DNA from 2 places in the Blautia sp. MSJ-36 genome. Region 1 is predicted to be linked to the other one. Evidence: predicted binding sites of a transcription regulator. Region 1 holds the regulator's gene; the other holds the start of a gene.
What was found. The regulator HrcA, encoded in region 1, represses chaperone genes, less so after heat shock. The targets are predictions, from matches to a motif close to TGTTAGCACTCNNNNNNNNNGAGTGCTAACA.
Positions count from the first base shown of each region.

Region 1 (3,426 bases):
TTCCACAGGAATACCTGAAAGAAATATGCATGTCAGACGGACATATTTTTTCGGTACCGTTCAGGATGGATATCATGGCGTTCTGGGTGAACCAGGAATTGCTGGATCAGGCTGGTCTGGACAGACTCTCTGAGCTCAGTGATCTTGAGATCCTTCAGAAAAATCTTCAGAGTACGGGAAAATATGCATACGGGGATGCCTGGGAGATTTCTTATATATATAACAGTATCAGCGAGTTTGCCGATTTTTTTGGTGGAGATTATACAGACTGGGCGGATCCGAAAACCAGAGCTGCGGCAGAATACATGAAGCGAATGCTGGATACAGGGATGATATCAGAGGAAAATCTGATCGATCAGCATGAACAGCTGAATGAAAAATTTATAAACGGCCAGTATGGATGTATGTTCATGTATACCGGTGCGTTGAGTACCTTTCAGAGCGCAGGCGTGTATGGAAAAGATAAGATCCACATGGCACTATTTCCGGAGTTTGACGAGAAGGTGACCAATATAGCAACCTGGCAGTATGTACTGAATAAAAATTCTGATCATAAAGAAGCAGCTCTGAAGTTCCTTCAGTATGTGTCCGGATATGAGGCCAGTAAAAATTACGGACAGATGACAAAAATCTGCCCGGCAAGACTGGATGTGATCGAGGATAAAAGCCTTGATCTGGAGGGAATTGAAATGATCCGGCAATATCTGAAAGATTATAAGCTGAGGGCAAGACCACTGTGCGCCGATTCCATAGAAGCTGTTTCAGCTATGGGAACGGAATTTCAGGAATATGTGCTGGGACAGAAAACAGAAACGGAATTTTTTGCCGGGGCACAGAACTGCATAGACCAGTATTACAAAAAAGCATCGTACTGATGCTTTTTTTGCTGCGAAAAAATAAGAACTTTTTTTCAAAATATATTGACAAATATTTTACATGGTGATATCTTAAAGACTGTAGATGTTAGCACTCCACTAAAATGAGTGCTAACAGATATAAAAAAGAATCAACATCCGTCAGGAAAAACAAAAAGGAAAGGAGATGGCTTCATGGAAGAGGTGTTGAATGAGCGCAAACAAAAAATATTAAAGGCAATCATCAAGACCTATATGGAGACCGGAGAACCGGTTGGCTCCAGAACCATTTCCAAGTATGCGGATCTCAATGTAAGTTCCGCAACGATCCGAAATGAAATGTCAGACCTGACAGATATGGGCTATATCGTCCAGCCTCATACCTCAGCAGGAAGAATACCTTCCGATAAAGGCTACAGACTTTACGTCAATGAGCTGATGAAGGAGAAGGAAGCGGAGGTTGCAGAGCTACGTGATCTGATCATTGAGAAGACAGATAAGATGGATAAGGTGCTTAAGAAAGTTGCGAAAGTTCTTGCTTCCAACACCAATTATGCCACCATGGTTTCCGTTCCGCAGTACAGCGGTAACAAGATCAAATTTATCCAGCTGTCAAGAATGAGCGATCTTCAGCTTGTGGCTGTGGTTGTCAGTGACAACAACACAGTCCGGAACCAGATCATCAATCTGGATGAGGAGATGGATGACCAGACGATCCTGAAACTGAATCTTCTTCTTAACACCAATCTCAATGGTATTCCGATCCAGGATATCAACCTTGGGATGATCGCCAGACTGAAGGAACAGGCAGGCAGCCACAGCGGTGTGGTAGCCACGGTTCTGGATGCGGTGGCAGCCACCATTCATGTGGAAGAGGAAGACATGGAAATCTATACTTCAGGTGCAACTAACATCTTCAAGTATCCGGAGCTTGCCGATAAAGAGAAGGCAACGGAACTGATCTCCGCATTTGAGGAGAAACATGAACTTGCTGATCTTGTGAAGGAACAGATGTCAGATGGCGAGAATACAGGAATTCAGGTTTACATCGGTGATGAAATGCCGATCCAGACCATGAAGGACTGCAGCATTGTGACTGCCAGATATGAACTGGGAGACGGAATGTACGGAACCATCGGAATCATCGGTCCGAAGCGAATGGATTATGAGAATGTTGTGGACAGTCTGAAGGAACTGAAGAATCATCTGGATGACGTTTTAAAAAAGAAGAAAACTTAGAAAGGCGGTAGAACAAAAGTGTCGGAGGAAACAAAGAAAACATCCGAAGAGCAGGAAGCGGAGAACGAAATCCCCGTAACTGACGGAGATCAGGCTGAAGAAAACCTGACACCGGAGGGAGAAGATCTGCCGGAGGAAGAAAACAAGACTCCAGGCGAAGAAGCTGCCCCAGAGGATAAAAAAGAAGAAAAGTCAAAAACTTCCTTCTTCGGAAAGAAGAAAAAAGATAAATCAGAGCAGAAGGTGGAGGAGCTTACCGATCGCCTGAAGCGAACCATGGCTGAATTTGATAATTTCCGTAAAAGAACAGAAAAAGAAAAATCCAGTATGTACATCATCGGAGCAAAAGAAATCGTTGAAAAGATCCTGCCGGTTGTGGATAACTTCGAAAGAGGTCTTGCACAGGCACAGGAAGGAGATGCTTTTGCAGACGGAATGAAAATGATCTATAAGCAGCTTACCACAACACTGGATGACCTTGGCGTGAAACCGATCGAAGCAGTGGGAAAAGAATTCAACCCGGATTTCCACAACGCAGTGATGCATGTGGAAGATGAAGAGGTTGGAGAGAATATCGTGGTGGAAGAATTCCAGAAAGGTTACACCTACAAGGATTTCGTAGTACGCCACAGTATGGTAAAAGTTGCCAACTGATTGATTACAAGTTGTAATTTTACAGATACAGAATAAAACAGGAGGAAAAAATCATGGGAAAGATTATTGGTATTGACTTAGGTACAACAAACAGCTGTGTAGCCGTAATGGAAGGTGGACAGCCAACAGTTATCGCAAATACAGAAGGCGCAAGAACAACACCATCCGTTGTAGCATTCACAAAGACAGGAGAGCGTCTGGTAGGTGAGCCTGCAAAACGTCAGGCAGTTACAAACGCAGACAGAACAATCTCCTCAATCAAAAGAGAGATGGGTACTGATTACCGTGTAACTATCGACGACAAGAAATATTCTCCACAGGAGATCTCCGCAATGATCCTTCAGAAACTGAAAAAGGATGCAGAGGCTTATCTTGGTGAGAAAGTAACAGAGGCTGTTATCACAGTTCCGGCTTACTTCAACGACGCTCAGCGTCAGGCAACCAAAGATGCAGGTAAGATAGCAGGTCTTGATGTAAAACGTATCATCAACGAGCCTACAGCAGCAGCTCTTGCATATGGTCTTGACAATGAGAAAGAGCAGAAGATCATGGTATACGACCTTGGTGGTGGTACATTCGATGTATCTGTTATCGAGATCGGTGATGGCGTTATCGAGGTTCTTTCCACAGCTGGTAACAACCGTCTTGGTGGAGATGACTTTGATAAGAAGATCACAGA
Region 1 is NZ_JAHLPQ010000012.1:48,476-51,901, forward strand. Features, by position in the region: gene KQI39_RS10090 (ABC transporter substrate-binding protein) at 1-875, shown strand, start outside; gene hrcA (heat-inducible transcriptional repressor HrcA) at 1,050-2,093, shown strand; gene grpE (nucleotide exchange factor GrpE) at 2,112-2,747, shown strand; gene dnaK (molecular chaperone DnaK) at 2,801-3,426, shown strand, end outside.

Region 2 (3,426 bases), on a different contig from region 1:
GATGGTACTATATCCTTATATTTTTGTCAAGCTTATCCTGAAATTTTATCCGGAATTTCCCTTTCGCACATAAACCTTTATCTTTTATTCTACCTATAGGCTGGACAGGCGTCAAGAAATATTTGTCATGGTTTTGATCCAGTGCCCGTAATTGCATTTCAGGAATGCGGGTACACACTTAAAAATCTGATCTGCGTTAAGGCAGCACACCACAATGGCCGGTGATGCTTTGACCACAAATGCCATAAACATAGATAATGGGATCACAATCGCCCAGGTACTAATTAGATCCACCTTCATGGAATAGGCAATACTGCCACTTCCACGGATAATGCCTCCATTGGTAGGCATCTGATAAGACATTCCCACCATCACCACACTTAAGATCATAAGAAAGGTATTAGCCATCTCTCGGGTTTCCGGAGAAAGCTGGTAAAGGCTTAAAACCGGAATACGGATAAAGAAAAGCAGCACACCGCAGATAATCCCCATGACTACAAAAAGTTTCTGAAGTTTTTTGGAATAGAGTTTTGCAAGCTTCAGATCTCCGGAACCTATGGTTTTTCCCATGGTAACCGATGCGGCGGAAGCAGCTCCCACAGCTGCGGATTTTACCATCAGAAACAGATTGGACGCTGCACTGTTGGCTGCAATGGCTGCTGCCGTCATGTGGCCCAGAATTGCTGTCTGAAGCGCTGTATTTACACCCCAAAGTCCCTGGATCACAAGCAGAGGGCATACCACTTTATAATATTTCCGTCCGAACTTCCAATCTGCCTGCAGATAATCCTGGATACGGATACCGATCCAGCTCTGTTTTTTAGAAATATAAGTGATCAGTACGCAGATCTCCGCAATACGGGCCGTCAGTGTTCCCACCGCTGCTCCTGCCGCACCCATCCTGGGCGCACCAAAATGTCCGTAAATCAGAATCCAGTTAATGCTGCAGTTAATTATCAGAGTCATGACAGAAAGCCCGAAAGCGATCCCCGCGATTTCCACACAGCGCAGCGTAGCCAGCAAAATCTGTGTCACTGCAAAGAAAAAGTAGGTAAAACGGATGATCGCAAGATAGGAAAGACCGGCTTCAATAATTGTCTGATCTGTTGTGAAAAGCCCCAGCATCCGACGCGGAAAAAAGCTTGCCAGGATAAACAGGATGAGAGCAATAAAAATGCCTGTGCACATGGCCCAGGCACTGATCTTTCTCACCGGTTTTGTCTCTTTCTTTCCCCAGTACTGGCTTCCGAATATGACAAGTCCGTCTCCCAGCGCCATAATAAGCTGCTGAAAGACGAACTGTACCTGATTTACAGTGGTTACTCCGGATAATGCAGTCTCACTGAATGCGCCAAGCATAATATTGTCAGCAAGGTTGACACTTAACGTTACTACATTCTGTAAAACCAGCATGGAGCATAATTTCAGAAAATTACGGTAAAAATTCTTCATCAGTCTTTTACAATGGCAATAATATCATCGGCATTGATGACCAGATATTTCTCACCTTCGTATTTGATCTCAGTTCCTGTGTATTTTCCGTAGATTACACGGTCGCCGGGTTTTACCTGTATCGGAACTTCTTTCCCGTCTACGATCTTACCGGAACCAACAGCAATAACTTCTGCCTGCTGTGTCTTCTCTTTGGAGCTGTCCGGAAGAACAATACCGGATGCTGTCTTATCCTCTGTCTCAAAATATTTCACGATTACTCTGTCTGCAACTGGTTTTAATGCCATGTTTATTTCCTTCTTTCTGTATTTATTAGCACTCTTTTCTTATGAGTGCTACTCTTTTCTTATCATACTACAAATCTGGAAATTGTCAAGATATTTGCAGGAATCCGCCTGACTCTCTCTGCTGTTATCCGGCAGAATTCCGGTCATTATTCTTCCTCGCTGACTTCGATTGCTTCTGTCTCATAAATAAATTTTACACTTCCATCCATATCCTCTGCACGCTGTGTGAAACTGTCATAAGAAACCGCCTCCGATTTCAGTGCACGGAAACGGTCTATCACATTTTTCAAATCTTTGTTTACTGCATCGTCCAGTTTTTTCACACCTTCTTTATAGAACTTTTTCTGACCGTCACTTAATGTCTTTGCGCCATCTGCAAGTTTGCTGATTCCCTCCTGCACCTGTCCGCTGGCCTCTTTCAGTTTATCCGCTCCGCTCTGCAGAGTTCCTACGCCAGATGCAAGAGCGGAAGTTCCGCTTTTTAAAGTCTGCGTTCCGGACGCAAGGGTGCTGCTTCCTGCAAAGAGCTGTCCTGCCCCCTGTTCCAGCTGACTACCCGAAGAAACCAGCTGATCCGCTCCATTGTTAAGTGCACTGCTGTTTGCGGAAATCGTCTGAATGCCTTTTTTAAGCTGTGTAATTGCCTCCTGTATCTGGCTGCTTCCCTCGGTCAGTGTCTTTCCTGCTTTTTTCAGAGATTTGGCACCTTTTAACAGTGCACTGGCATTGGCATTCTTTTTTCCCTGAAGGTCTGTAATTCCGGAATTCACAGCACTTCCCATAGCATTCAGATCCTCGGAATTTTTCTGAAACTGCTCATTTGCATTGGTCAGATTCTGCTGATAACCGGACTGAAGTGTTTCATTTGCACTGGAAAGAGCATCTGCCGTATCCTTTAATTTATTGATCTCTGACTGAATTTCCGGAATCTGTTCACTTAAGCTACCAAAAGCATCGTCCATATTCCGGGCCGTGTCTGATAATTGTCTGCCGGTATCAGAAAGTGTATTTCCTGTATTTTTCAGATCCTGATCCTTTTCTGTCAGATTCTTCACATCTTCTTCCAGCTCACTGACTGCTTTCTGAAGATCTGACAATGCACTTCCCGCAGAAGCAGATGTGTGATTCAGCGCAGTGAGATTTTCTACTGCGGACATTGCTTTCTGTTTTGCACCATCGGCTTCTGATGCCGAACTGCGTAAAGCTTCTGCCGCGTTTTTCAACGCTGAAGTATCCGCCATCTGTCCGTTTGCAGAAGAAGTATCTATTCCATCGGCCGCGCTTCTGGCTGCTGAGATAGCGCCAAGGGCTTCCTGAACTGCCGCTGCGGTTCCTTCATCCATGGTACTGTAATCAATTCCCGAAAGTGCATTTTCTGCTGCTGAAAGATTATTTTTCACACCGGAAAGGCCTTCTTCAATTGCAGTCATATCTGTCGTTGTTTCTCCGGCATTGTCTGCCCAGTTTTCTATGATATCCGCCTGTGCATTCATGGTATCTGCATTATTTTTCAGAGTATCTGCCGCTTCCTGAACGTCGGATGTTATCTCTTCTGTACTTTCTGTATCTGTTGTCTTTGCGATCTGTTCCCGAAGTGCTGTAATCTTCTCTCCAAGCTGTTCTACACCGGCCACATATTCCTGCATCTGTACATTATAAGCGGAAACTTTTCCGGCATATTCTTCCA
Region 2 is NZ_JAHLPQ010000001.1:211,031-214,456, reverse strand. Features, by position in the region: gene KQI39_RS00970 (MATE family efflux transporter) at 112-1,452, opposite strand; gene groES (co-chaperone GroES) at 1,452-1,739, opposite strand; gene KQI39_RS00960 (hypothetical protein) at 1,886-3,426, opposite strand, start outside.
Region 2: groES (co-chaperone GroES) is a predicted target of HrcA. The motif match lies at 1,763-1,793, and genes of this name have one in related genera.